Zymomonas mobilis subsp. mobilis ATCC 10988: one gene and its partner. The protein of the gene in region 1 interacts with the protein of each later gene in a pairwise test. Links are inferred from orthologs where the notes say so. Each region holds a gene or a part of one and is shown in the gene's direction. Other genes may lie near its edges.

What was found.
Region 2: the proteins of gyrA (region 1) and gyrB interact in binary tests that used the Escherichia coli proteins (3 or more experiments, as listed by UniProt). The link is inferred for Zymomonas mobilis subsp. mobilis ATCC 10988 from one-to-one orthologs.

What each region holds. Positions count from the first base shown.
Region 1 is NC_017262.1:682,803-700,084, forward strand. The notes cover bases 7,626-10,943. They hold gyrA (DNA gyrase subunit A), read left to right. Parts: upstream 7,626-7,965; coding sequence 7,966-10,743; downstream 10,744-10,943. Other genes in these bases: ZMOB_RS03065 (organic hydroperoxide resistance protein), read left to right, coding at 7,626-7,897; trmFO (methylenetetrahydrofolate--tRNA-(uracil(54)-C(5))-methyltransferase (FADH(2)-oxidizing) TrmFO), read left to right, coding at 10,792-10,943. In the rest of the region: ZMOB_RS03025 (S9 family peptidase), read left to right, coding at 1-491; ZMOB_RS03030 (hypothetical protein), read right to left, coding at 498-689; ZMOB_RS03035 (helix-turn-helix transcriptional regulator), read left to right, coding at 865-1,332; ZMOB_RS03040 (DMT family transporter), read left to right, coding at 1,399-1,722; ZMOB_RS03050 (DEAD/DEAH box helicase), read left to right, coding at 2,188-5,763; ZMOB_RS03060 (YfdX family protein), read left to right, coding at 6,494-7,201; more of ZMOB_RS03065, read left to right, coding at 7,472-7,625; more of trmFO, read left to right, coding at 10,944-12,132; ZMOB_RS03080 (Gfo/Idh/MocA family protein), read left to right, coding at 12,760-14,061; ZMOB_RS03085 (AEC family transporter), read left to right, coding at 14,271-15,218; ZMOB_RS03090 (acetolactate synthase large subunit), read left to right, coding at 15,282-16,943; ZMOB_RS03095 (EF-hand domain-containing protein), read right to left, coding at 17,030-17,282. UniProt on the Escherichia coli protein: A type II topoisomerase that negatively supercoils closed circular double-stranded (ds) DNA in an ATP-dependent manner to maintain chromosomes in an underwound state.
Region 2 is NC_017262.1:1,771,843-1,785,278, forward strand. The notes cover bases 8,369-11,483. They hold gyrB (DNA topoisomerase (ATP-hydrolyzing) subunit B), read left to right. Parts: upstream 8,369-8,764; coding sequence 8,765-11,203; downstream 11,204-11,483. Other genes in these bases: recF (DNA replication/repair protein RecF), read left to right, coding at 8,369-8,622. Outside these bases: alr (alanine racemase), read left to right, coding at 1-454; ZMOB_RS08015 (MlaE family ABC transporter permease), read left to right, coding at 455-1,276; ZMOB_RS08020 (ABC transporter ATP-binding protein), read left to right, coding at 1,285-2,046; ZMOB_RS08025 (tRNA-binding protein), read left to right, coding at 2,161-2,499; ZMOB_RS08030 (sulfite exporter TauE/SafE family protein), read left to right, coding at 2,654-3,421; excinuclease ABC subunit UvrA, read right to left, coding at 3,477-6,317; ZMOB_RS08040 (hypothetical protein), read right to left, coding at 6,475-6,882; bfr (bacterioferritin), read right to left, coding at 6,904-7,377; more of recF, read left to right, coding at 7,492-8,368; ZMOB_RS08060 (DNA-deoxyinosine glycosylase), read left to right, coding at 11,634-12,125; ZMOB_RS08065 (putative quinol monooxygenase), read right to left, coding at 12,173-12,469. UniProt on the Escherichia coli protein: DNA gyrase negatively supercoils closed circular double-stranded DNA in an ATP-dependent manner to maintain chromosomes in an underwound state.

The sequences.
Region 1 (17,282 bases):
TTATGGGGGCAGTTCGCTACCTCCAAAACCGCCCTGATGTTGATAAGGCGCATATCGCGCTATGGGGTGGCAGTTGGGGCGGTTATCTGACCGCTTTGGCTCTGGCTCGAAACAGCGATATTTTTAAAGCCGGTGTCGATTTCCATGGGGTGCATAATATGCTGCGCCCCGCTCCGGCTAACCTCTCGCCCGATGCCCAAAGAGAATCTCAAAAGCTAATGTGGCAATCGTCACCCTTGGCTAATCTCGATCAATGGCGCGCGCCGGTTTTGGTCATTCACGGGGATGACGATCACAATGTGCCCTTCACACAGTCAGAAGAACTGACCCATTTGTTACAAAATCGCGGGATTCCGCATGAAGAACTGGCCTTCCCGAATGAAAGGCATGGCTTCCTTCTTCATCGCCATTGGTTGACCGCATATAACAAAAGTTTTCTTTTTATATCCCGCTATCTATATGAAAATGCAGGAAAAAATGTTAATGAGTAACGGTCTTCAAGGTAAGTCGCCGTAAAGCGCATAACTATAGAAGAGGTCAGCCCGCATAATAATTTCAACAGAATCGCCGCCAAGATCAATAGAACGATCGAGCCAATAGCTTCTATGCTCAACAAGTTGATTTTTTAAAGTGCGGTCGGCTTCAAGACGAAGGTTTTCTGCATAGTTAACTTCTTTTTTATTTTCCATGCCGCCCTACTCATTAAAAAATTATTATCTCACTCAATATGAAATTTTAGAATAAATCTGGGAAAATTTCTTTTTGTTTGCGAGCATTGTCAGGAAGTATTTGTATTAAATTTTAACACATAGAACAACCAATATTTTGCAAAGACTTGGTCTCAAATTTTCGCATTGTGCATTCATGCCCTCCCCATGTAACAAACTGAAATTATTGCGAAAAGCGGCCAAGCCTCCGATCACGATCAGAGCCTTAGCTGAAGCCATAGACATGCCTGCTTCCAGCTATGCCTTTTATGAAGATATGAATCGTTTCAAGAAAAAATATCTGCCCTTGGAATTGACCCGAAAAATAGCCGCCGTTTTAATGAATCACCAAATCAACCCAGAAGACATTTTGGCACTTTCCGGCCTGACCAGTTATGAATTAAAAACCGAAATCTCGGCCATCCGGCAAATCATGCCCCCCATACAATTTGTAAAAATGAATATGGCGTTACCCAATGAAACGCTGCTGGCCGAAATGTTTGAAGACTTGCTGGCCGATCTTGACCTAAATGCCCCCAAAAAGGAAATCGCCTATAATCTGGCACAACATCTGCCAGAAGCCCTTTCCGAGACCGCCCGAAAAATCCCTGATAAAATCCACTAATCAGGATGAATTTCTTTTCAAAATCTATAAAGGGGGAATGACCAAGCATAAAAAGGGGCATCATCGATGGCATGGCTGGTCATTACTATTGCAGGTTTATTTGAAGTTATCTGGGCATATTTCATGAAACAATCCCAAGGCTTCACCCGTATCATTCCAACTATCATCATGTTTGTTACGATGTTTACCAGCTTCGGCTTGCTATCATGGTCAATGAAATTTCTGCCTTTGGGAAGCGCTTATGCCGTCTGGACAGGTATTGGCATTATTGGCAGCTTTATCGTCGGCATTGTTTTTCTGAAAGAACCCGCAAATTTTATCCGTATTCTTGCTGTCTCACTTATCATCGCAGGGATCATTCTCATGAAACTTTCAAACAAGAATGTCTGAATAGAGACTCCCCTATTTTCTAAAATCGGGCATTTTTTTGATTCCTGTCAGAAAATTTCGCCTTTCAATATAAAAATCAGGGATGACTACAACTGAATATCTCGAAAGATATGGGCTTCAATATTGACGATATGATGATGAAACTATAGAGAAATCACCCATGCCCCCGTAGCTCAGTAGGATAGAGCGACGGTTTCCTAAACCGCAGGCCAGAGGTTCGAATCCCCTCGGGGGCACCATCTTTTGATAAAAGCCTTTAATTTTCTCAAAAGTCTTTCCATTTAAAATTATTCTTTTTTGAACGCAGAATATCCCCCTTTTCTTTTCTTCAAAACCGACCATCCTTTTTTCTTTGTTGCCTATAAAGACAATATGTCGGATAATTCGATCTCTTCTCAAGAATAGCTTTGAAATAAATCACTTTCTTTACTGAAACAAAAACGAATAAAAACGGATAGTCTTGGCGTGATAAAGAAAAACGAGCGACCTTATTCCCATTATTCCCTCTTACGGCTCAAAAATCTTTATCAGGAAAACCCTAGAAATCCGCATATTCTATCGCTTATCCACGATGAACTAGGCTATAGAAACAGCGATTTCGCACAGGATTTAATCCAAAAAATCGAATGGGCTATTCAAAAAATAGACCGAGACGCCACTCAAAAAGAAGCCAGCTTTTCTTTTTTTGAAGAAGAAAAACCCCTTTCTCAAAAAGGGAATAAGAAATTTAACCTACTGGATAAATTGCTGCATTTCTTGCCCAGTTTTAAGGCTAAAAAAGCCAATGAACCCGCGGCTATTCTCGCGACATGGACAGCCGAAGAAGCGCTTTCACCTCAGACCTACCGCAATCCCGAAGATTTAGCCTCAGGCGATAAAAAAGCGGTCGCCTCACTAACAAGAGCACAGCTTCCATGGGAAAATCGCGAAAGCCTGCCCCCTAAAAAAAGGCTCTATTATCAGATTATTCTTGGCTCTATCCCCATGCAGGAAGCAACAGAAAAACTGATCCAGCTTTTTGGCAAGGATGAAGAAACACGACAAAGAATAAAGGAAAAATCGGCTATTGCCGCTATTCTCGTCGATGATCGCGGTTTTCTTGTAGAAGATAACAATGTTGCCATTTCCAGCTTTGCATGGGCGTTACCGCAAGCCTTAAAGGGAAAACTCGATATTCTAGGGGCTTGGCCGGATATCGAACCCCAAGTCACCGAATATCTCACCACTATCCTCCAGAATAACGGCACAGACGGGAAAAAGCAGCCTCTCGACAGAGGTATTTTGGAAGAAGCCTTTCAATGGATAACGGAACAATTTGGCTTGCCTTCCGATCTTATCGAAGCACCCAGCTTTGCGCTTCGGATCTACCACCCGTTGTCATCAGACAAGCCCCCGCAAGCTACGCTTCTTAATTCCTTTTTCTTGGGGGATCTTGCGCTGGCACGCAGTCTTCTTCAGCAGGGAAAGGCCAATTCCAGCCTAATCTATTATCTCGGTGATAAAAAAGCCGAAAATATTTTCAATTTGCTTACCGATCATGATGCCGTTGAAAAAGCCGTTTCGCCTGCCCTAATGCCGATCGCCCGTTGGCCTTCCGCTGGCGGTCATGCTCTGGTGCTATTGCAACAAGCCGCCGTTAATCTAACCCGTGACCAATTACAGGAAAAAGACGGCATCATCGCCGTTAATGGGCCCCCGGGGACAGGGAAAACAACCTTACTTCGGGATGTTATTGCGGCAGCGGTGGTCGATCGCGCCACGGCCATGGCCGAATTTGATGACCCAGAACACGCCTTCATCCCGACTGGTAAAAAAATAACGATGGGCGAAAAGGCGTTTTTCCATCTTTACCGCCTCGACCCGTCGATCAAAGGGCATGAAATTATTGTTGCTTCCAGTAATAACAAGGCGGTCGAAAATATCAGCCAAGAATTACCGGCTATAGAGGCTATTGGCCGCTCAACAGAAGAATTAAACTATTTCCGTAGCATCAGCGATCAACTCCTCAACCCGCAAAGCTATTTTGAAAAAAATAACAGCGCAGATGATAAAAAAACGGAAAATAACAAAAGCTGGGGGTTAATCGCGGCCGCTTTGGGCAATGCCAAAAATCGACATCAATTTTTGCAAAGTTTTTGGTGGGATCAAGAATATGGTTTCAGAAATTATCTGAAAGCGGCTCGGGGCGATAAAGTCGTTCTTCCTACCCGAAATCCAACAACAAAACAGGTCATCGGTGAGCATCAACCCGCTATTGTCGAAGCCGAAAATCCCCCTTCCCCCCAAGAGGCCAAGACCCGTTGGCAAAAATCCCGAATTCACTTCAAAAACCTCAAAAATGAAATTGAGACGGAATTAAAAGACCTCCATACGGTGCGACATATCGTTCAGGAGATAACAAAATTACGCAAGCCGCTCACCGAAAGTGAAACCGCTTTTTCGCATCTGCAACGCCTTACAACCCAAGCCAAAGATCATCACCGCTATTGCTTTAAACAACAGGCAAAAGCCAAAGCTATCCATGAAGGCGCGCTGGAAAATATAGCTCGCCATCAAAGCGAACGACCTTGGATATTTGCCCGCTGGTTCAAAACCAAAGGCTGGGAAGCATGGCTCCAAGCCTATACACGATTGGAACTTCTCGCCTCTCGTGCCGAAATTGACGAAAAGCTTGCCGATCAATCTTATAGTGAAGCAGCCCAGTCATTAGAAAAGCTACAATCTGAATATGAAGCACAAAAAAAACAGCTTGAACATTTGCAGCGGAAGCTTGCCGACTACAATAATCGGATAGCGCCTTATCGTGCGTCTCTTGGCGATAGAATTATTGACGATTCATTTTTCAAAAAAAGCCATGAAGAGATCAATCTTACTTCCCCATGGCTCCCCGACAGCTTGCATCGGAAAAGAGAAGATCTTTTTATTGCGGCTCTGAACCTTCACCATGCCTTTATCGATGCTTCTGCACAAAAATTTCTACATAACCTAAGCATCTTCATCAAAATCTTCTCCTCAGGTTCGCCTTCGAACGAAGATGAAAAACAATATCTCGGCGACCTATGGTCAAGCCTATTCATGGTCGTTCCCGTCATTTCAACCACCTTTGCCTCAATAGGCCGTATGCTGGGTAACCTTCCGCCTAATAGTATTGGCTGGCTTCTGATTGATGAAGCAGGACAAGCCGTGCCACAAGCCGCCGCAGGGGCAATTCTGTGGGCAAAGCGTTCAGTCGTCGTCGGCGACCCTTTGCAAATCCCCCCCGTCGTTTCTTTGCCGGAGCAACTGACCTCCAAGATTTGCCAATTTTTCAAAGTTGATAAATCAATCTGGTCAGCGCCAGATGCTTCAGCGCAAAGTTTGGCCGATCAAGCCTCCAATTTCCAAGCTGTCTTCAATTCGGATCAGGATGGTCGCCGCGTTGGCATCCCTTTATTGGTGCATCGACGCTGCCAGAATCCGATGTTCGAGATTTCAAACCGAATTGCTTATGACAACCAGATGGTTCATGCTGCTGGCAATCCCTCCATTGGTGCTATCGGCAAGGTAATTGGCCGATCCCGTTGGCTGGATGTAAAAGGTGAAGCAGATACCAAATGGTGCGAAGCCGAAGGCCAAGTTGTTATCGATTTTCTAGAAAAGCTGGCAGCAGCAAGCATAACCTCCCCCGATTTATTTATCATTACCCCCTTTCGCATTGTCTCAAGCGAATTAAAGCTGCGCCTTAGCCAAAAATCGAGCCTACTTGAAAGACTCCAAATCAAAAATAGTGAATGGATTAGAAGCCATATTGGCACAGTTCATACATTTCAGGGGAAAGAAGCGGATTCTGTTATTTTGCTACTAGGGGCTCCTGCGAATAATCAAAACGGTGCGCGCCGCTGGGCAGCCGAAACGCCAAATATTTTTAATGTTGCAGTATCACGAGCCAAGCAGAATATTTACGTCATTGGCTCTTATGATGCATGGGCAAAAGTTGGTTATACACAAGATATTGCACATAGCCTGCCCTGTAATCGTAGCAATAACAGCCCTGCGGCATAAGCGGCATAAACTGTCGTTATTCTTCATGCCTTCAGATTAACGCATGCCGAGACATCGCTAAGTTAGCTGGCTGATTCCTAAGAACCTGATTTCGCCTCATCTTAGGTGATACTCAAAATATCTGGCTGTTTAGATATTGTGTTTAAGACATAAAAAAACAGCCATTACTAAAAAGTAAGGCTGCTTGCTTCACTCCAAGAAGGAGAAGATGGTGGACGCGGCAAGGATTGAACTTGCGACCCCTGCGATGTCAACACAGTGCTCTACCACTGAGCTACGCGTCCTCCGTGGAAGCGGCTTCTATGGGTAAAACGTTTCTCATGCAAGCCTTTTTTTATATTTTTTTGAAAAAAGATATAAATTTTACGTCCTATGAGAAAATACTCCTTATAATTAGGGGATTTTTTTGATCTTCTTAAAAAATCAAAAACCTTGTTTCCATTAATCTCCATCATAAAAAAATCTTGGAATTTTTTTCCTCTCTATTTCTACAGAGAATCATCCCCGTTGATTCCTCTGGGAAAAGACCGCTTAGAGCAAAGCGATCTTTTCCTTAAAATAATTCTCTCAAGAGAATTATTTTTGGCGTTACCAGCAATATAAAAATGCAATCGCCAATTAATTACAAATAGCAAATATCATTATTGTAATATTTAAAGAAAATTACTTGAAATTAGATCAATCAAAATAAATATATAGCACAAGGAGGAGAGTGAAGAAGGAAATATTGATGCGTATTCTTGCCAAATCTATAGCATTAGCTATTCTAACAACCACCCCGATCTTGGCGGCAACTACAACAACATCACCTTTGCATTCTGTCCATACGAAATGGGAAGAGCATAAGGCTGACCGCGCTTTGGATCATCTTTCCCAGTCCGGACAATATGCAATGGTCGATATTCTGCAGGCCAAGCATATTTTAGATTCTGGAGAAAGTGCATCAGCCTTACCTTTGCTACTTCGCGCATCAAAACGCCTTGTCGCTGCTGGCAATGATCGTCAAAAATTCATCGCAGCAGAAAGTGACTTGCATCCCGTTCCTCAACATCCGGCTTCATCTTCTCACACACCTATAATTGAAAAAACGGCATGGATTCCTGTCGGCGGTGAATTTATTGTTGGAGAAGAACTGGCTCCAGAAAAGAAAACCGCTATTGCGACAGCCAATAGCCAACTCAAATCAGGCCAACGACAAGAAGTTGTGGAAACCATGAAGGTTGTCGGAGAAGATACTGATTTTATTGTGGCTCTTGCCCCCTTGGCTCAAACACAAAAGGCTATAAATCAAGCTATTGCTCTAGCTAAAAGCAATAAATCTCAAGAGGCGTCACAGGTTATCGATCATGTGATGGATAGCCTTGTTTTTATATCGGATAACGATGTTGAAACCATTATTCCAACAAGCAAGCATGCCTCAACTCCCCATAAGAAATAATTCCTATGCAAAGCATTTCTATCGAGTAAGCCTTATGCTTACTCGATAGAAAACGCAGATAGTAATTGCGGTTACTGCTCTCGATTTCCAGCATCACCTCATTATTCATTATTTCCACATTCAAAAAATAAAAAATAAAAATGATGGAAAGGGATAGCTCTTCAGGCGTTCATAAAAACAACGATCAAAATAACGGGGAATAAAACTCTTTTGAATAAAGAGCCTCGTTTTATTCAAAGCATATCGTTTTGAAGATAAGGAGTATACCGAATGTCTGTTGATGCTAAATACCATGCAACTGCCATAGCAACCGGTGGCCGTGATGGCCGTTCGCGTACGACGGACGGTTCCTTAGATATCAAAATGACGGTACCAAAAGAGCTGGGCGGTCCAGGCGGTGAAGGTAATAATCCGGAACAACTTTTTGCAGCGGGTTATTCGGCCTGTTTCCTTGGTGCAATGAAGGCGGTCGCGCCAAAACTCAATCTAACGGTGCCGAAGGATGCAACCGTTGAGGCTACGATTGGGATTGGCCCCCGTTCCGAAGGTGGCTTCGGGATCACTGCGGATCTCTCTATTCATCTGCCAGGTTTTTCTAAAGAAGATGCAAAAAAACTGGTGGAAACGGCTCATCAAGTCTGCCCTTATTCCAATGCGACCAGAAATAATGTCAATGTTGGCTTAAAAATCGTCTAACAAGATTGATTTTTCTTCATTTTTTCTAGATTTATCCGGCTTTCGGTGCCTATTCTTCACGATGTGGGGTGGCGCCGAAAGCCTTCTTACGTTACAAGAAGGCAAGCGTTTCCCAGACGCCTATTTATGTCCACTTAATCGGAAGATATGATCCCTTGGCCAGCGTATTGCCGTCCACAGACACCAACGATATTTCACCTGTTTCTATCATTGATGAAATGAAGTCGAGTTATCTCGACTATGCCATGTCTGTCATTGTATCCCGTGCCTTGCCTGATGTGCGTGATGGGCTAAAACCTGTCCATAGACGCATTTTATTTGCGTCACAGGAAGGTGGTTTTGTTCCAGGGCATCCCTATCGCAAATCGGCAAAAATCGTCGGTGAAGTGATGGGTAATTTCCATCCCCATGGTGACTCTGCCATCTACATGGCCTTGGCTCGTCTTACACAAGACTGGTCAATGCGGGTGCCTCTGATAGACGGTCAAGGCAATTTCGGTTCCATGGACCCAGATGGCCCGGCGGCCATGCGTTATACCGAAGCCCGCCTATCTCCGGCAGCGATGATGCTTCTCGCTGATATTGATCGGGACACGGTTGATTTTTCGCCTAACTATGACGGCTCCAGACAAGAACCTCAGGTTTTACCAGCCCGTTTTCCCAATCTTCTGGTAAACGGCGCGGGTGGTATTGCTGTTGGTATGGCCACCAATATTCCACCTCATAATCTCGGCGAAGTTCTAGCAGCCTGCCGTGCCTATATTGCTGATCCGGCGATTTCTATCGAAGATCTTATTCGCCTTGTCCCTGGCCCTGACTTCCCGACAGGCGGTGTTATGCTCGGTCAAGGTGGTGCAAGGTCGGCTTACCAAAATGGCCGAGGTTCGATTATCATTCGTTCTCGATATAATATCGAAGAGAAACATGGTGACCGTCGTTCGATCGTTTTAACTGAGATTCCTTATCAAATCGGTAAAAGCGCCCTTGTTGAAAAAATTGCCGAGGCAGCGAAAGACAAGCGGGTCGAAGGTATCAGCGATATTCGTGATGAATCCAATCGCGAAGGGGTTCGGGTTGTCATTGACCTGAAGCGCGATGCAACGCCTGATGTTGTTCTGAACCAGTTATGGCGTCACACACCTGCACAAAGTAGTTTCCCAGCGAACATGCTGGCGTTGAATGGTGGGCGGCCAGAAACGATGTCGTTAAAAGACATTATCGCTGCCTTTGTTCAGTTCCGCGAAGAAGTTATCACCCGTCGTTCCAAATATGATCTTTTCAAAGCACGGGAACGGGCGCATCTATTATTAGGCATGGTGATCGCGGTCACTAATTTGGATGAAGTCGTCCGCATTATTCGCAACGCGCCCTCACCCGCCGAAGCGCATAGCGAACTTTCTGCGCGCAAATGGCCTGTTAATGATGTTCTACCTTACATCAAACTAATCGAAGCCGTTGAAGATTTTGAAGAATCTGGTCTCTATACTCTATCCAAGGCACAGGTAGACGCTATTCTGGCCTTACGACTTAGCCGCTTGACCGCCATGGGACGGGATCAAATAGGCGAAGAGCTGAAAAAGCTGGCTATCTCTATCAGCGAACTTCTGGAAGTCTTACGCAATCGCGAACGCCTCTACGAAATCATGGTAGAAGAATTTGATGCGGTTGAAGCTCAATTCGCGACACCGCGCCGAACTCAGATTGTCGCCGCCAGCGATGCTATTGAAGACGAAGACCTGATCGAACGGGAAGAAATGGTCGTAACGGTTACCCATGGCGGCTATATCAAACGGACTCCATTGGATACTTTCCGCACACAAAATCGTGGAGGTAAAGGCCGTTCGGGTATGGCAACCAAGGACGAAGATGCGGTTACCAATCTCTTTGTGACTTGCACGCATACCCCTGTGCTTTTCTTCTCCAATCATGGGAAGGTTTATCGTCTAAAAGTCTGGCGCTTGCCAGAAGGTGCGCCACAGGCACGCGGTCGCCCAATGGTCAATTTGTTGCCTTTAGCCGAAGGTGAAGTGGTCTCAACGGTTTTACCTCTTCCAGAAGATGAAGCGGAATGGGGTAATCTCCATGTTCTCTTTGCGACAGCCAAGGGCAGTGTGCGTCGGAACTCAATGGATGCTTTTACTAATGTTCCAAGTAATGGGAAATTCGCCATTCGCTTTGAAGAAGGCGACGATGACCGTTTGATCGGCGTCACGCTTCTTTCAGAAAATGACGATGTGCTTCTAGCTACCCGTAATGGTAAAGCCATTCGTTTCGCAGCGACCGATGTTCGTGTTTTTCAAAGCCGCACCTCGACTGGTGTGCGGGGTATCACCTTAAAAGACGGTGATGAGGTTATTTCACTTTCAACGCTGCGTGGGTTTGAAACAACGGTTGAAGACCGCGATAAATATCTTCGTTCTGCCGCATGGAAAACAGATCCGGCTCCGGCTGAATTGCCACCAGAAAAAATAAAAGCTTTTGAAGAAGCTGAAGACTTTATCTTAACGGTTACAGCTAATGGATATGGGAAACGGACGTCTTCCCACGAATATCGGCGTAGTAATCGGGGCGGTCAGGGTATTACCAACATCGAAACATCAGAACGGAACGGTTCCGTTGTTGCCAGCTTCCCTGCCCATGATGGCGATCAATTGATGCTGGTGACTGATCAGGCAAAACTGATACGAACAACCGTTAATGATATCCGAATTGCAGGCCGCAATACGCAGGGTGTCACTATCTTTAATGTTGCCGAAGGTGAACAAGTGGTGTCAGCTGCTCGTATCACTGACGATGGTGACGATGAAGAAGAAGGCACAGTAGAAAATCAAAGCGGAGAAGCCTAGGCGGCCAAGCCGCCGCTTCTTCTCATTAATTGTAAGTGAATTTTGATAATGCAGCCTGTCAATATTATCGGTGGAGGCCTTGCCGGTTCAGAAGCCGCATGGCAACTTGCTAGCCGACAAATTCCGGTCAGACTTTTTGAAATGCGTGGGCGTGAAAAAACGCCTGCGCATAGCACAGATAAGTTAGCTGAATTGGTTTGCTCCAATAGCTTCCGGTCAGATGATCCCAACAGCAATGCCGTCGGCGTGTTACATGCTGAAATGCGGAAAATGGGCTCTCTGATTATGATGATAGCTGATCAGCACCGTGTTCCTGCCGGATCAGCGCTGGCTGTTGATCGTGAAGGTTTCGCAGAAGCCGTAACCAATAGATTACAAAATCATCCTTTAATCGAGATTCACCGCGAGCGGATTGACCATATCCCCGATGAAACTACGATTATTGCATCGGGACCTTTGACTTCTGACAGTTTAGCCAATGCTATCACGGAATTAACCGGTCGGGATGCGCTTTCCTTTTTTGATGCTATTGCACCGATTGTCTATCGAGACAGCATTGATATGGATATCGCCTGGTTCCAATCCCGCTGGGACAAAGGCGATGGTCATGATTATATCAACTGCCCTTTGAACAAAGAGGAATATCTCGCTTTTCACGCGGCCTTATTGGCAGGGGAAAAGGGTGATTTTCATGAGTGGGAAAAAGATACCCCTTATTTCGAAGGATGCATGCCTATCGAAGTCATGGCCGATCGCGGCATTGATACCCTCCGTTTTGGGCCCATGAAACCTGTAGGACTGGATGATCCTCGAACAGGACGATGGCCTTATGGCGCGGTGCAATTAAGGCAGGATAATGCTCTTGGCACCCTTTGGAATATGGTCGGCTTTCAAACCAAGTTAAAATATGCCGAACAAATTCGTGTTTTCAGAATGATACCAGGACTAGAAAAAGCTGAATTTGCTCGGTTAGGGGGAATGCATCGGAACAGCTTTATTCGTTCCCCTGTCCTACTGGATGAATATTTACGTCTGAAAAAACAGACTAACATCCGTTTTGCTGGTCAGATTACCGGTTGTGAAGGTTATATTGAATCGGCTTCAATCGGATTGTTAGCAGGTATTTTTACTGCCGCAGATAAACTCGATAGGAAGGTTTCTTCTCCTCCAGTCGAATCAGCTTTAGGTGCATTATTGGGACATATCACTAAAAACGCTGATCCTGACCACTACCAGCCTATGAATATCAATTTTGGGTTATTTCCACCTATTTCGGAAAAACATCCCAAAAAACAGCGAAAAGCTATGATGGCGGAAAGAGCTAGAAAAGCCCTTGATCAATGGATCTCCGAAGAGGCTTTTCTGAAAAGCTCTATTTTAGAGCAGTAAACTTTATTATATTGCTCATCTTTGTTAAAAATTATGTATCGATAAAAGATAAATATCATTTATCTTTTATCGATATTTTTTGATTTTGTCTTTGCGTCCAGAAAAGACAGCATTTATTCTCAATAAAGAAATATTATTTTTTGTTTTTGAAAAATTTTTCCAAAATCTAGAATGCTACATTAAATATACAAAAATATTATTATACAAATAAGGCTTTTAAATACCCATATTTTTTAGAATTTCTTTACAAAGAAACATGTTAAATATAGATTTAGAGATTAATATCAGCCATTTTTATCAAAAATTCTTTTTTTGTTTTATAATATTATGCTGCAAAACTAATAAAAACGCCCTTTCGAAATTAACGATCACCCACAAGAAATAATTATCTGACAGCGCTTACCAATCAATTATTGCCGAACGCAGAGTCCCGTATTAGGACGGTCAACAATCTAAACCGTTTTTCAGAAAATATTGCTTTATAAGCCTCAAAACTTAAAAGCTGCGGTATTTTAATATACCAAAATTTTCTGGAAAAGCCGGCGAATCAGAGAACAGTTACGCACAGGTGAGAACCACGACGGATCTTCTCTGAATTGTTGGTTAGTTAAGAAAGAAACAAGGATTATGACGAACAAAATCTCGTCTTCAGATAATCTTTCCAATGCTGTTTCAGCAACGGATGACAACGCTTCCCGTACGCCAAATCTGACCCGTCGCGCTCTCGTTGGTGGTGGTGTTGGACTGGCCGCAGCTGGCGCCTTAGCCAGTGGTCTTCAGGCAGCGACGCTTCCTGCTGGTGCCAGCCAGGTTCCGACCACGCCTGCAGGTCGCCCGATGCCTTACGCGATCCGCCCGATGCCGGAAGATCGTCGTTTCGGTTATGCTATCGTCGGTCTGGGTAAATATGCCCTTAACCAGATTTTACCGGGCTTTGCCGGATGCCAGCATTCCCGCATCGAAGCTTTGGTCAGCGGTAACGCTGAAAAAGCTAAAATCGTTGCCGCTGAATATGGCGTCGATCCCCGTAAAATTTATGATTACAGCAACTTCGACAAGATCGCTAAAGATCCAAAAATCGACGCTGTTTACATCATTTTGCCAAACTCTTTGCATGCTGAATTTGCTATCCGTGCTTTCAAAGCCGGCAAGCATGTTATGTGTGAAAAGCCGATGGCAACCTCTGTTGCTGATTGTCAGCGGATGATCGATGCAGCCAAGGCTGCTAATAAAAAGCTGATGATCGGTTACCGTTGCCACTATGATCCAATGAACCGTGCAGCGGTAAAATTGATCCGTGAAAACCAGTTGGGTAAACTGGGCATGGTTACCACCGACAACTCAGACGTTATGGATCAGAACGATCCTGCACAGCAGTGGCGTCTGCGTCGTGAACTCGCCGGTGGCGGTTCTTTGATGGATATCGGTATTTATGGCTTGAACGGTACCCGTTACTTGCTGGGTGAAGAACCGATCGAAGTCCGTGCTTACACCTACAGCGATCCGAATGATGAACGTTTCGTTGAAGTCGAAGATCGTATTATTTGGCAGATGCGCTTCAGAAGCGGTGCTCTGTCTCATGGTGCATCGTCTTATTCGACCACGACGACTTCACGTTTCTCGGTGCAGGGCGACAAAGCTGTTCTGTTGATGGATCCGGCTACCGGATATTATCAGAATTTGATTTCTGTCCAGACCCCAGGCCATGCTAACCAGTCGATGATGCCACAGTTCATCATGCCAGCGAACAACCAGTTCTCTGCACAGTTGGATCATCTGGCTGAAGCCGTCCTCAATAACAAACCAGTTCGTAGCCCGGGTGAAGAAGGTATGCAGGATGTGCGCCTGATTCAGGCCATTTACGAAGCTGCCCGTACCGGTCGCCCCGTCAACACGGATTGGGGTTATGTCCGTCAGGGTGGTTATTGATTCTGACTTAACCTATTTGGGTTAAACAGACTTATTTTTCCTGTTTTAGGAAAATAGTTAAAAAGGCGTTATTGGTTCTTCCAATGACGCCTTTTTTTATAAACAAAAAAATCCTTTTGTCGGTTTTATAAAAATACTTCATATTTTGATAAGCCGCCTTAAAAATATAATAAATTTTTATAATATTTATCCGATCAAAGGACCCCTTTATGCTAGAAGTCATTATATCGGCATTACTACCGATTATAATTACTTTAATGATAGGTTTTTTCGCTGGCTGGCGTGGTGAATTTACGGCAAATCAAGCCTCGACCTTGAATAAAATGGTCTTACGCTATGCCTTACCTATGACTTTATTCTCTGGGATTTTATCACTTCCCAAAACACAGATTTTATCGTCGGGTTCTGCCGCAATTATTTTACTTTTAGCCATGGCTGGCGGCTATCTAATTACACTTGGGATAGGATATTTTGTCTGCCAGCGCCCAGTGAATGAATCTGCTCTTTTAGCTCTTTCTGTTAGCGCACCTGCAGTTCCTTTTGTTGGCATAACAGTTCTAGGGCATTTATTTGGCACTGCCAGCACGATATTGGTTTCAATATGTAGCCTGATGATGAACCTCGTGCAGGTTCCCGTTACCATTTTTCTTTTGTCAGCGTATTCCCCAAAAAAGAATACTGACAAAATAGCCACGGATAGTTCTTTTTTTTCTCATATCAGACATGCTTTTACCGAACCTATTGTTATTGCCCCTATTCTAGCTCTTATCTGTGTCAGTCTCTCTATTCCTTTCCCTGAAACCTTAAAATCTTCTTTAATGCTACTAGGAAAAGCGACCGGAGGCGTTGCGCTTTTCTCTTCTGGTATAATTTTATTTTCTCGAAAAGTTATTTTAAGTAAAACAGTAGCATCTTTAGTTTTATCAAAAAATATTATTATTCCAACAGCGGTATGGGTTCTTGCGTCTATAAATAAAACCCCTCCCCTTATCATTGAACAGACAACAATCACTATGGCTATTCCCAGCGCAGCCATCACAACCATGCTAGCCATCCGATATCAATTGATGGAACAGGATATGGCTTCGACTTTATTTTTTAGCACAATTTTATCTATTATCTCTATGGGAGGATTTATTCTTCTAACCGCCATTTAAATTATGTAAGGAGAGCCGGCTTTCTAGAATCGGAAATGCTACGTCAAAAAGGTTTTCTCTTTTATGTCTGATACAAAGTCTACGGTGGCGAAGCTGTTAGTTAAATGCCTTGAAGCCGAAGGCGTCGAATATGTTTTTGGTATCCCGGGTGAAGAAAATATCCGTCTTATTGATGCCATGGCGGATTCTTCTATCCGTTTCATCCTGGTTCGCCATGAACAAGGTGCATCCTTTATGGCGGATATGTATGGTCGCCTAACTGGCAAGGCCGGTGTTTGCACCGCAACCTTGGGGCCCGGTGCCATCAATCTTTTACTGGGCGTTGCCGATGCTCAAACCGATAGCACCCCTATGGTTGCCATCAGTGCGCAAGTCGGTCTTAACCGTATTTATAAAGAGTCTCATCAATATATTGACCTTCAGGGCATGTTTGCCCCTGTTACTAAATGGTCAGACACGATCCTGACGCCAGCATCCGTGCCAGAAATGATGCGGAAAGCCTTTGACCTTGCCCAAAGAGAGCGCCCTGGTGCGGTTTATCTAGCAGTACCACAGGATTTAGAAGAATCTGATGTCTCTGCGGATTTAAAGCCAATCACCGTCCATCCGGTTCACACAACAGCACCAGATCCTGATCAGGTAGCTGCCACGATTGATTTGATTAAGAAGGCAAAGCAGCCAATCATTCTGGCGGGTCACGGCGTTGCTCGTAGCCATGCATCAAAACAGCTCATTGAATTGTCTGAACTTTTAAACGTTCCGGTTGCAACTACCTTTATGGCAAAAGGTGTCATTCCTGATCGCCACCCCAATGCTCTGGGTGTTGCTGGCTTTATGCGCCGCGACTATGAAAATTTTGCGTTTGATGCAGCTGATGTCATTTTGTCAGTTGGATATGAATTGCAGGAATTTGCACCTTCAAAAATCAATCCTAATCACGACAAAAAGATTGTCCATATCCATCATTTTGCTGAAGATATCGATGCAGCTTATCCGGTAGCCATTGCTATTGAAGCGGATATCGACAAATCTTTGGATGCGTTGATTGATGGATTGAAGAAAACAACTTTCCCGAAATTCGACAATCATGCCAAAATTAAACAGATCAAAAAAGAAGAATTAGACGGGAATGCGGATGATCAGAGCTTCCCGCTGAAACCACAGCGGATTATCTCTGATATCAGAAAAGCTATGGGCGATGATGATATCGTTCTGGCTGATACAGGCGCTATCAAAATGTGGATGGCTCGCCTCTATCCGACCCAAAAGCCTTCGACTTGTTTAATTTCAAATGGTCTCTCTACGATGGCCTTTGCGCTACCAGGTGCTTTGGCTGCTAAACTTGCCTGCCCTGACCGGAAAGTTCTCGCTGTAATGGGCGACGGCTCATTCCTGATGAATTCACAGGAAATTGAAACAGCTATCCGCGAAAATATTCCGCTGGTTGTGCTGATCTGGGTCGATGACGCTTATGGCCTTATTAAATGGAAAATGGATCTGGAAATAAAGCATCACCGCGATGTGGACTTTACCAATCCTGATTTTGTTCAATATGCAGAAAGTTTCGGGGCTAAAGGCTACGAAATCAAAAGTGCCGATATGTTGTTACCTGTCATTGAAAAAGCATTAGCCGATGATGGTGTGTCTATCATCGCTTGCCCAGTAGACTACGCAGAAAACAACAAATTGACCGATAAATTAGGTGATCTGACGATCACAATCTAATATATTCTTATAAAGCGTGGGGTATTATTACCCTGCGCTTTCATAAAAAGCTTTAAAATAATAAATCTCTAAATAAAATAAAGAAATTATTTTATATCTTCATGATTTCGGCTTCTGTCTATAGAGGCAAGGTCTTCTTTGTTTAAAAATCCATCATGATCTTGATCTGCCTGATCAAAATGTCTGACCGCAGAAGCGGCATACTCATCGAAACTCAGCATGTTATCATGGTTTTTATCTAGCCGTTCAAATGCTCTTTTGCGTCCAGCTAAATATTCATCGCGGCTTATTTTCTGATCATGATCTAAATCTAGATGTTCAAAATGCCGACTAAACTTA
Region 2 (13,436 bases), 1.1 Mb from region 1 along the record:
TCATTTTGATCTGGCGCGTCCGGGCTTGGCGCTTTACGGCGGCCTGCCTGTTCCGCAATCCAAAGATATTCTGAAACCCGTCGTTGCTATTGCCGCCCAAGCCATTCAGGTAAGAGAAGTCAGCGCCGGTGAGGCGATTGGCTATGGTGCTTGTTTTGTCACGCCCAAAAAAATGCGGGTGGCTATTTTGCATGTCGGTTATGCTGATGGGTATTGGCGGGCTTTCTTTGAAAAAGGCCATGCCCGAAAAGACGGCGTTATCTGTCCTTTGGCTGGTCGGGTTTCTATGGATATGATAACGGTTGCCTTGCCGGATGCATTGACAGCTCAAGAAGGTGACTGGTTCTCGGTTGATTTTGACTTGCCTTCCGCCTCACAACAGACCGGATTATCCCAATATGAACTACTGACGGGCTTGGGACATCGTTACCAATCTGTCTGGCAGGCAATATAAATGCCGCCATTATCTAATAATGTAGAGAGAGGATCAGCATTGCTTTTCCCTATTCGGTGCTTGGCCGCCATTGGTCGTTTGTTTATTGCTTTTTTGGCTGGCATCGGTCGGATAGCCCGTTTCGGAATAACGATTTTGTTGAGAGGCGCTTTACCGCCTTATTATCCCGGTCGTTTTTTCCACGAATTTTTTGAAATCGGCTGGAATTCGCTTCCAGTTGTGGCCTTAACCGCTGTTTTTACCGGATCAGCCTTGGCACAACAGGTCTATGCTGCGGCCAGCCGTTTTTCAGCGCAATCGACAGTTCCGGCGGCGGTTGTTATCGGTATGGTTCGGGAATTAGGCCCCGTTTTGGTCGGATTGATGGTTGTCGGTCGGGTCACTTCTGCGATCGCCGCCGAATTGGGCGCTATGCGGGTGACCGAGCAAATTGATGCGATGGAAACGCTGCATACAGATCCCTATCGCTATCTTTTGGCACCTCGCCTTTATGCAGCTACCCTCGCTTTGCCTTTCTTGGTAATGCTGGCCAATGTTATCGGCATTTTCGGGGGCTATCTTCTTTCAATCAGCAAATTGGGCTTTAACCCTGAAAATTATCTCAAGGTAACACGCGAATTCCTAAAGGCCGAAGATGTCCATATGGCGCTGGTAAAATCGACAGTTTTCGGTTTTCTCGTTGCATTATTGGGCTGTTATAACGGCTTTTTTGCCACCGGCGGCGCGGCAGGTGTTGGACGTTCAACAACGCGGGCGGTGGTCAGCGCCTTTATCATGATCCTGTTTTCAAATCTGATGATTACCATGTTCTTTTTCGGATAAAGATTCTTATGCCTCAGACACAGCCTCTCATCCGAATTCGCGGGTTAAAAAAATCTTTTGGCGATCACGCTGTTTTACAAGGCGTGGATATTGATATCGACAAAGGACAGTCGGTTGTCATTATCGGCCAGTCCGGCGGCGGCAAATCGGTTTTGCTGAAAACCATATTAGGCCTGATCGAAGCCGATGCCGGTTCTATCGAAATAGAGGGGCAGGATATTGAAACCATGTCCCAAAGCCAATTGGCTTCTATTCGCGATCATATCGGGATGCTGTTCCAAGGCGGGGCGTTATTCGATTCCTTGCCAGTTTGGCGCAATATTACCTTTGCCATTACCCAAGGTCATTTACGCGATCCCGCCAAAATGCAAAAATTGGCGAGCGAATATCTCGCACGGGTCGGATTGGATGACAGGATTCTCAATCTTCGTTCTGGGGAATTATCGGGAGGGATGCAAAAACGCGTAGCGATTGCACGGGCGATTGCGGCTAAACCCGAAATCCTGTTGTTTGATGAACCGACCGCAGGCCTCGACCCCATTCGCTCTGATGTCATTGACGATTTAACGCTTAGCCTCGTGCGCGATAATGGTATGACCGCAATTACCATTACCCATGACATGGCTTCGGTTTGCAAAATTGCGGATAAGATCGCCTTCCTGCATGAAGGGCGTATTATCTGGACAGGAAATACTCAAGACCTTCGGACAACCGACAATCCCTATGTTCGGCAATTTTTTGATCGCAAAGCCGAAGGGCCCCTTCATTAAACGACCCGATAAAAAGCTGATTTTTTGTTGCATTTAATTGCGATAGATCGAGCGCAAAAATCATATTCGTGATGCTAGCCTGCTTCTGATTTCTATTGGAAATGGGTATTAATAATGTCGAACATCACTATTGACGATTTTTTAAAAATAGACATTCGGGTAGGCAAAATTATCGAAGTGCAGGCTTTCCCAGAAGCCCGTAAACCGGCATGGAAATTGGTCATTGATTTCGGGGCAGATATCGGGATTAAACGCTCAAGCGCCCAGATAGTCGATTTCTACACTGCCCAAGATTTAATAGACCGTCAGATTCTGTGCGTTGTCAATCTCCCGCCAAGACAAATCGGGCATTTCTTCTCGGAAGTTTTGACCTTGGGCGTGTCCGATGCCGAAGGGCGCGTTATTCTCATTTCGCCGGAACAGTCGGTGCCACTCGGAACACGGCTATTTTAACGTAAAATACCTTCATATTTTACAAGGACAGAGTATGGACATCATCGGAAGGCTCTGTCCTTCAATCTCGCTCTCTTCCGCGCGTTTTCGACATAATTTTGACGTCTCTGATTTTACGACAGCCGGATAGGCGGCTTTAAAAGGTATCCGCCCCATGGACTCAACCCTATATTGCGATCTTTTCCTTTTTATCATCTCCATTATCGCGGGCATCGTCGATACATTGGGCGGGGGCGGGGGGCTAATTACGGTTCCTGCCTTGGCTTTAACCGGAATGGGTGCCGTGACCGCCTTAGGAACTAATAAATTCCAATCGGCTATTGGTGAATTCTCTGCTGCCTTACACTTTTGGAAAAGCCGTCATCTCAAATTACGACCATTATATTTGTCTTTATTCTCGACGGTCATCGCTTCTGCCTTGGGAACAATTCTACTTCAAATTTGCGACGAAAAAAGGCTTAATAAAATTGTCCCATGGCTTCTTCTATCGGTTTTTCTTTATTATATTTTTTCTCCGACCTCTTATTCCCAGCCCGAGAAAGAAAGCCTTCCCGAAAATCCAAAATTACTGCCCTGTCTTGGCGGGGCTGTCGGATTCTATAACGGTTTTTTCGGGCCAGGTACAGGCGCGATCTGGACAATTATCTTGAATCATATCTACAGATTACGTCTGAATATCGCGACAATGTATGCAAAACCGTTAAATATCGCAGGCAATGTCACGGCACTGACTATCTTTATAGGGGGTGGCAAAGTAAACTATTTCGCCGCTTTAATGATGGGTATCGGGTCTTTTCTGGGCGGCCAAATAGGGGCTTATTTGGTCATTTATAAAAGCTCTAAATTGTTACGGCTGTTATTTCTAACAATTATGTTGGTTTCTGTGACTTTCAGCTTTCTCAAATATTACAATCATCTTTAAGTCTGAAAGACAAATCAGGGTCAGCTTCTAAAAAACTGACCCTAATCTTGACCGCCTATTTGGGTTGAAGCATCCGTTTTAAATAATGGCCAGTATAGCTTCCCTCAGTCTCGGCCACTTTTTCTGGCGTGCCAGCCGCAATAATCTGACCGCCACCAGTGCCACCTTCGGGACCCAGATCAATTAGCCAATCAGCTGTCTTAATGACATCCAGATTATGCTCGATCACGACAATGCTATTTCCTTGATCGACTAGGGCATTCAGAACTTCCAGCAATTTTCGGACATCTTCAAAATGAAGACCCGTGGTTGGTTCATCAAGAATATACAGCGTTCGCCCTGTTGCCCTTTTTGACAATTCTTTTGCCAATTTAACGCGTTGCGCCTCACCGCCTGATAAAGTCGTCGCTTGCTGACCAACCTTGATATAGCCCAAACCAACACGGGCAAGCATTGCCATCTTGTCACGGATAGAAGGCACCGCTTCAAAAAATTCTGCTGCCTGATCGACCGTCATATTCAAAACATCGGCAATAGATTGGCCTTTGAATTTGACCTCCTGCGTTTCGCGATTATAGCGCGCACCATGACAGACATCACAGGTGACATAAACATCCGGCAAGAAATGCATTTCGATCTTTTTGACGCCATCACCTTGGCAAGCCTCACAACGCCCGCCCTTGACGTTAAAACTAAAACGACCGGCTTTATAACCGCGGGCTTGAGCCTCCGGTAATTTGGCAAACCATTCCCGAATAGCGGTAAACGCACCGGTATAGGTTGCCGGATTGGAACGGGGCGTGCGCCCAATAGGTGATTGGTCAATATCAATCACCTTGTCGAGATGCTCCAATCCCGAAATAGATTTATAGTCACCACTAATCAGCCGCGCACCATTCAATTCTCTGGCCGCCGCCGTATAAAGCGTATCCAAAATCAGGCTGGATTTACCGGAGCCTGAAACCCCCGTGACACAGGTAAAAGTCCCCAAGGGAATAGATGCCGTCACATTTTGAAGGTTATTGGCGGTCGCTCCTTTAATGGTCAGCTTTTTACCATTCCCCTTGCGACGTTTATCGGGAACTGCAATTTCCCGCCGCCCTGAAAGATACGCCCCGGTCAAACTATTAGGACAATCAATAATATCCTGTGGCGAACCGGCGGCAATCACTTTACCACCCATCACCCCCGCACCGGGGCCCATATCGACGACATAATCGGCAAGACGAATAGCATCTTCATCATGCTCGACAACCAGAACTGAATTGCCCAAATCGCGCAATCGCTTCAAGGTTTCAAGCAAGCGATCATTATCACGCTGATGTAAACCGATAGAGGGTTCATCCAACACATATAAAACACCGGACAAACCGGAACCGATCTGACTAGCGAGACGGATGCGCTGACTTTCACCACCAGAAAGTGTGCCGGAAGAGCGGTCGAGGCTCAAATAATCCAGCCCGACATTATCGAGGAATCCCAGCCTTTCGATAATCTCTTTCAAAATGCGTTCAGCAATTTGATTTTGTGCTTCCGTCAGCTTTTCGGGTAACTGTCTGAAAAATTCCAAAGCTGGCTTGACGGTCATCTTGGTCACATCAGAAATATTATGATGGTCAATCAGAACGGCCAAGGCTTCCGGCCTTAATCTCGCACCATGACAGACTTCACAGGGCGCTGCCGATTGATAACGTCCAATATCTTCGCGAATGGTTTCGCTATCAGTCGTTACCAGCCGCCTTTCCAAATTGCGGATCACACCTTCAAAGGCTTTTTCAACCTCATAAATCTGATTACCTTCAGAAAAGCGCAAAGGAATAACTTCGCCTTCACTCCCGTAAAGAATGACATTCTGAATTTTTTCAGGGAGCTTCTTCCAAGGCGTTTCCAACGAGAAATCATAATAACGCGCCAGACTGGATAAAATCTGCATATAATAAGGGCTGGGCGGCGTGCTTCTCGCCCAAGGCATCAAAGCCCCCTTTGCCAAAGAAAGGGATTCATTCGGCACAATCAACCGCACATCAAAATAAGGCTTTTCGCCCAACCCATCACAAGCAGGGCAGGCACCCTGTGGCGCGTTAAAAGAGAAAAGGCGTGGCTCGATTTCAGGAATGGTAAAACCTGATACCGGACAAGAAAAATGCTCGGAAAAAAGCATCGGCTCGAAACGGCCTTCATCGGCTGGCTCGGCAATCGCAATCCCGTCCGCCAATTTTAATGCGGTTTCAAGCGATTGCGCCAAACGGGTTTCCAGCCCTTCTTTGATAACCAGACGATCAACCACAACCTCAATGTCATGCTTGCGTTTCTTGTCAATTTTTGGTGCTTCTTCGATCAGATAATATTCACCATCAATCCGAAGTCGTGAAAAGCCTGCTTTCTGCCATTCGGCCATTTCTTTGCGATATTCGCCTTTTCGTCCTCTGACGACCGGAGCCAATAAATGCAAACGGCTCCCTTCCGGCAAAGCCATCACCCGATCAACCATCTGACTGACGGTCTGCGCGGTAATAGGCAATCCCGTTGCCGGAGAATAAGGAATCCCGACCCGCGCCCATAACAGCCGCATGTAATCATAAATCTCGGTGACTGTGGCGACCGTCGAACGCGGATTTTTGCTGGTCGTTTTCTGTTCGATAGAAATCGCTGGCGATAAACCCTCAATATGATCGACATCCGGCTTTTGCATCATTTCCAAAAATTGGCGAGCATAAGCGGACAGGGATTCGACATAACGCCGCTGTCCTTCGGCATAGATAGTATCAAAAGCGAGGCTGGATTTACCCGACCCCGACAAGCCGGTCATGACGACAAGTTTATTGCGCGGAATATCAATCGAAACATTTTTGAGATTATGTTCGCGTGCGCCGCGAATAGAAATAGTCGAAAGCATAACAGGCAAAAATCCTATCTTTCAGAAAATGGGTCTGGTGATGCGGGGCTATCAATCAGGGCGAGGAAAAGAGATGGATATTCCCCCTTTGTTCTACAAGAGGCTATCCAAAAACGGCAAGGCAAGGGACTTTGAAATCGGCAGAAATGTCATTCTGCTACCGTTCATAGCCATTATAGCGATAAGCGCCATCCCAGCGATTGGACGGATATAAAAGCTGCCTATCCAGATGATTATAGCTGTGATTATAGCGCATAGGATTATGATTATAGGGATTATAACGATGGTTATAGCCCATTGACCCATAACGCGGCACATAGCCAGACCAGCCATAATGACGGATATAGCCGGAATGATCATAACCTCTGACATAACCAGATGAATAACCGTTTCGGATATATCCCGACCGCCCATAATGGCCATAGTGATATCCATGGGGATAAGCCATGGCCGCAACCGAAAGCGTCAAGGCAAGAAGCCCTATTCCAGCCCAGAAAAGATTTTTTCCCATAAGATGACTTCTTCTTTCATAACAGGCGGCGGCATAGCTGCCATGACAAGACATGGCAGCTATTTTTCCGATAAATCAGGCTGGATCAGAATTCTGCTGAATATAGCGTTCCAATCCCATCAGCTCGATCAGATTAAGCTGAGTATTCAGGAAATCGATATGGGCTTCTTCGGCGATCAAAATTTTGACGAACAGATCGCGGGATACAAAATCATGCGTTGATTCTGCATAGGCGATGGCTACTTTCAAATCGCTGACCGCTTTTTTCTCAAGCCGCAAGTCCGTATTCAAAACCGCAGGCACGTCTTCACTAGCGGTAATAGCTTCATAACGCTGCAAGTTAGGCAGGCCGCCAAGATAAAAAATCCGCTCGATCAAAGCATCGGCATGGCCTCTTTCTTCAAGAGATTCTTCGGATTCTTTTCTGGCAAGAACCGAAACGCCCCAATGTTCTAAACTGCGGGCATGGAGAAAATATTGATTGATGACCGTCAATTCATTGGTAAGTTGGCGGTTAAGATGTTCGATTATTTTAGGATCTGCGCTCATTGATGGGTGCCTTTCGCTCTTCAGCTTTTATTAGCCTAGCATTAAAACTTTATTATAAAAAATTAACTTTCCCAATATCATTATCATATAATTCTATCGGAACGGGGCATTACTGTGTTTATATCCGGCCTTTCTCTCCATGATTTCCGGTCACACCAGCAAATACGATTACAGGCCGAAGCTGGGCTGGTAATCCTGACCGGTGAAAATGGTGTCGGTAAAACAAACATTTTAGAAGCGATTTCGTTGCTTTCTCCGGGGCGAGGATTTCGCGGCAGCCCTTTACCTGATCTTGTCCGGCGCGAAGGCGAGGGCGGTTTTGCGATTTCGGCCAAACTGCATCCACTGGAATCCTCAGGCCGAATTGATCCCGTAACCATTGGTATCGGGCTTGCACCTCGGGCATCCTCGCGTCAGGTGCGCGTTAATGGCGTGACGACTTCGGCTAATGCCTTATCGGAATGGCTGGCGATATTATGGCTTACCCCTGCAATGGACAGATTGTTTCAGGAAGGTGCTTCTTCGCGCCGCCGTTTTCTAGATCGGCTGACATTGACGATTTTTCCGTCTCATGCCCGACATTACAGCCGTTATGAAGCGGCGATGCGACAACGGAACAAGCTGCTTTCCGATGAAAAAGGCTATGATCCTCTTTGGTTAGACGGCTTGGAACAGATTATGGCGGAACAGGCGACCCATATTCTTTTGGCACGGCGGCAGCTTGTGGATTTACTATCCGAAGAAATTGCCAAACAGGAAGACGGCCTTTTCGCCAAAGCGGATCTGGCTTTGGAAGAAGGTGTTGATAGCCGCGATCTTGTGACTCATAATTCCGAAGAGATCATGCCGCTTTTGCAAAATATCTGGCAAAAAAGCCGGACAAGCGATGCCGCCATTGGTCGGACATTGCAAGGCGTTCATCGCGCAGATCTAAAGGTCACCCATCATGCCAAAGCCATGCCTGCTGCCCAAAGCTCGACAGGCGAGCAAAAAGCCCTGTTACTTGGGCTTGTGTTGGCTCAAGTTAATCTGATTACCGAAAAAAATGGCCAGCCGCCGGTTCTGTTACTGGATGAGGTTGCGGCGCATCTTGACCCGTCCCGTCGGGCGATTTTATTTGATATTTTGCGATCAAAAGGCGGCCAAGTCTGGATGACCGGTACCGAACCTTCTCTCTTTGAAACCGCAGGGGAGGCCGCCTGCTATTTTCAGCTTGATAAGGGCGAAATTATCTCCGCTTTCTGAAAAAGAGAACCGACTGACTGTATAAAAGGGGATATAAAGATCCGCGCTCTTTTTACCGCTTCCTCCGATAATGTAATATTTCCTTTAAAATCAGGCGGCTTTTGCTTGGGTTATTGGCAACATCCCGCTATAAGTTAAGACTATGGCAACATCAAAACAGCATGACGATTATGATGCAGGATCTATCAAGGTTCTGCGGGGGCTGGATGCCGTTCGCAAACGGCCTGGTATGTATATTGGTGATACGGATGACGGATCGGGTCTGCACCATATGGTGTTCGAAGTTTCCGATAACGCCATTGACGAAGCCTTGGCCGGTTACTGCGATCTGGTAAAAATCGCGATTTATGACGATGGTTCGGTCTCGGTTGAAGATAACGGACGCGGTATTCCAACCGGTATTCATCCCGAAGAAGGCGTTTCGGCAGCTGAAGTCATCATGACCCAGCTTCACGCCGGTGGTAAATTCGATAATAACGCGAATAGTAACGCTTATAAGGTCTCCGGCGGTTTGCACGGCGTGGGCGTTTCCGTGGTGAACGCGCTTAGTGATTATCTTGAATTGACCGTTTGGCGCGATGGACAAGAACACCGGATGCGTTTCGAGCATGGTGTTGCCGTTGAACCGTTACAGGTCGTCGGCGCTTCCGATAAAAGAGGCACGCGGGTTCGCTTCCATCCTTCTGCCGAAACCTTCAAAATTACCGAATTCAATTTTGAAAAGCTGGAACATCGTTACCGCGAATTGGCCTTTTTGAATTCCGGTGTCCGGTTGCAATTAACCGACAAGCGCACCGATCCTGAAAAAACGGTCGAATTATTCTATGAAGGCGGTATCGCTGCTTTTGTGAAATGGCTTGATCGGGCAAAAACAGCGTTAATTCCCGAACCTGTCGCTATTCATGGCGACCGCGATGATGTGATGATTGATGTCGCTCTGGAATGGAACGACAGCTATTATGAACAGGTTCTTTGCTTTACCAACAACATTCCGCAGCGTGACGGCGGTACCCATTTGGCAGCATTCCGCGCTGCTTTGACGCGCACCTTAAACAATTATGCCGATAAATCCGGTCTTTTGAAAAAAGAAAAAGTCCAGCTTACCGGCGATGACATGCGAGAAGGGCTGACTGCAATCATTTCGGTCAAGCTGCCAGACCCGAAATTTTCTAGCCAGACCAAAGATAAACTGGTTTCTTCCGAGGTTCGGCAACCTCTCGAAAGCCTGATGGCCGATAAGATGGCAGAATGGCTGGAAGAAAATCCGGCACATGCCAAGGTCATTATCCAAAAAATCATCGATGCGGCGGCGGCACGTGAAGCTGCCAAGCGCGCTCGTGAATTGACCCGCCGTAAAGGCGTGATGGATATCGCTTCCTTACCGGGGAAATTGGCGGATTGTCAGGAACGTGACCCGACCAAATCCGAAATCTTCATCGTTGAGGGAGATTCCGCAGGTGGCTCCGCCAAGCAGGGGCGTAATCGTCATAATCAGGCCATTTTGCCGCTCAAAGGTAAAATCCTGAATACCGAACGCTCTCGCCTTGATCGGATGCTTTCATCGAAAGAAGTCGGCACGCTTATTCAGGCGCTAGGCACCGGTATCCGCGACGAATTTAATATTGCAAAGCTGCGTTATCATAAAATCGTCATCATGACGGATGCCGATGTTGACGGTGCGCATATTAGAACGTTGCTTTTGACCTTCTTCTATCGCCACATGCCAGAAATTATCGAAAACGGGCATCTTTACATTGCGCAGCCGCCTTTGTTTAAAGTGGCGAAAAACCGTTCCGAGGTCTATCTCAAGGACGAAGCCGCACTTGATAACTATCTGATGGATGCCGGTGTTGCCAGCATGATGCTGCATACCGATAACGGCGATCGTTCCGGTAACGATCTTCATCAGATGGTAGAACATGCCCGCCGGACGCGACTTCTTATGAATTACGTCCCGAACCGCTATTATGCGCCTTTGATTGAAACAGCGGCGTTGGCAGGGGCTTTCCAAAGCGATATCGCGGATGAAAAACGCCAAGATATCTTGAAACAGGTCGCTGAAATTCTGACCCGTTCCGATAGCGAAAGCGATGCCCGCTGGTCGGTTGAATTTATCCCCGAAGGCTTCCTGTTCCGACGCTTATGGCGTGGGGTCACCGATGCCCATACATTGGATTGGAACTTCATTCAGTCATCAGAAGCCGCTAAGCTGCATCAACTGGCACAGGAACAGGCAGAAAGCTATATTTCTGCCCATCCGGCACGGTTAGTCACTCTGGCTGCACAGATGGATGAAGAGGCCGGTCAGGATATCTATCGTCCTTCACAGCTTTTTGAAGCCATTCTGGCAGTCGGTAGCAAAGGCCTTTCGATTTCCCGCTATAAAGGTTTGGGTGAAATGAACCCCGAACAGCTTTGGGAAACCACGTTAGACCCTGCCAACCGTTCGATGCTGAAAGTCGAAGTGGAACAGGCCGATGTCGCTGATGAAATCTTCTCGCGTCTGATGGGCGATGTGGTGGAACCACGCCGTGACTTCATTCAGCAGAATGCGTTATCAGTCGCCAATCTCGACGTTTAAAAACGGTTACTGGGCTTTAGCTGACTTGTAAAAGGCGTCTTCATAGCCTTAAAAACAGAAAAACCGGCCTGATTTTTCAGGTCGGTTTTTTATTACTTTAATTTCGATTATAGCGCGGAGTTTAGAAAGAACGACGCGCTTGAGTTTCGCAAATTCAAAGCTACCCTGACATTATCTAACTCTCAATTCTTATCTCACCGCTATAATTTTACCCCAGAAAACCGTTCTTTTGATGAATTAGGCCATCAAAATAAAGTCGCCTTTCAAAATCTTCTAAGCGCATTACCTACTAAAAATCTAAAATCACTATAAAGGCCAAGCCTGCAGCTTTCCTATAAAAACCATTCTTACCTTTAGGATCTGGCTGTCCCGTTCTATCATTAGACTTTCATTCTACGTCAAAAAAGGGGAGGGAGTATTGGCTGATCCAATGCTGCGTTGTTTTGCTCCGGTAACAAATATCAATAGCCGTCTCTTGATTTTAGGAAGCCTACCGGGGGTCGCCTCTCTTGAAAAAGCGCAATATTATGGTCATCCACGCAACCAATTCTGGCGGCTAATGAGCGATATTATCGGAGAGGATATAGATTCCGCAGCCTACCCCGAAAGGCTTGAAGGGTTACTACGCCATCATATTGGTCTTTGGGATGTCATCGGCACAGCCAAAAGGCAAGGCAGTCTCGATAGTAATATTAAAGAAGTTAGCCCCAATCCTCTGGGGGATTTGATCGGGAAACTACCCAACCTCAAAGCGCTCGCCTTTAATGGTCAAAAGGCCGCCCAATTAGGCATCAAAGAATTACAAAAAATAGGCGCAAAGCTACCTTATTACATTCTGCCGTCCTCTAGTCCGGCACATGCGGTTGCTTATGATGTGAAGAAAGCCGCTTGGATCAAATTACAAGAAATCATTTCAAACTGACTTCAAGCAGTGCCTTTTGAAAGAAAGACACTGCTTGAATAGCTGGATTACTGCGAAATACATTCGAGGAAAGTCACATCCAGCCCTTCGCTGATGGGCTGCAAGTCTTTGACCAGCTGTTGAAAATGGGGCGTTCCGCCATGCTTGCCGATAGCGGCATTATCAGCCCAGCGTTCGATAAAGACAAAATGCCCTTTGCGCTGAAGGTCTTTATGAACATCATATTTGATATTCCCTTCTTCCGCACGGGCAGGCGGCACTGCGGCTTTAATGATTTTCTCAACTTCGGCTTCGTGACCGGCCTTAGCCTGAACCGAAGCCACAATATCAATGGCAGTAGACATTCTATTTTCCTTTATAAAAGGACAGATCACATCGTCCTTGTTCCAAATATAAGGGATAGAAGGCAGAAATCAGCCTTGGAAGAAGGTTTTTTCCTCATTTTAGCCTTCAGGTTTTTTGCGAGGGGTAGGTTTTGTGGTTTGCTTTTAGTTTTTAGGTTTGTGTCGGTGCTAGTTTTGTGGGGATTTTTGTGAAAAAAGCGTTATAAAACAGGTAGTTATAAGAAAGTTTACAAAAATATGAATTTTTTGCTTGCAAGGTTTGGTTTAAATGCATAGAAGGCCTTCACACCGACGGGGCGCACCGCTAAACGGAACGCTCTTAAGGAGAAAATCTTCATGAATTTGAAGGAATTCAAACTTCTTGGTTGACTAAGGTTAGTCAAGGGGTTAAGAGGATTTTTCGCTATTTGACATTGTAAGAATGAGTGAAGGGACATGTGGACGGCGGAGCTGTTCGGTTTGTCTGGCTGACTTAGGTTGGTTAGAGTTTACGGATAGCACCTTAAGTCGTTCATATGTCTAGATTGTAGATATTAAATTATCTGCAGTTTGTGCAAGAACGCCTTAGTCAAAAAGCTCAAGGCTGTTTAGTTGCTGATTTAGGTTGGTGATTAGATGGTAAGAAGTGAACTTGAGAGTTTGATTCTGGCTCAGAACGAACGCTGGCGGCATGCTTAACACATGCAAGTCGAACGAAGGCTTCGGCCTTAGTGGCGCACGGGTGCGTAACGCGTGGGAATCTGCCTTCAGGTACGGAATAACTAGGGGAAACTCGAGCTAATACCGTATGACATCGAGAGATCAAAGATTTATCGCCTGAAGATGAGCCCGCGTTGGATTAGCTAGTTGGTAGGGTAAAAGCTTACCAAGGCGACGATCCATAGCTGGTCTGAGAGGATGATCAGCCACACTGGGACTGAGACACGGCCCAGACTCCTACGGGAGGCAGCAGTGGGGAATATTGGAC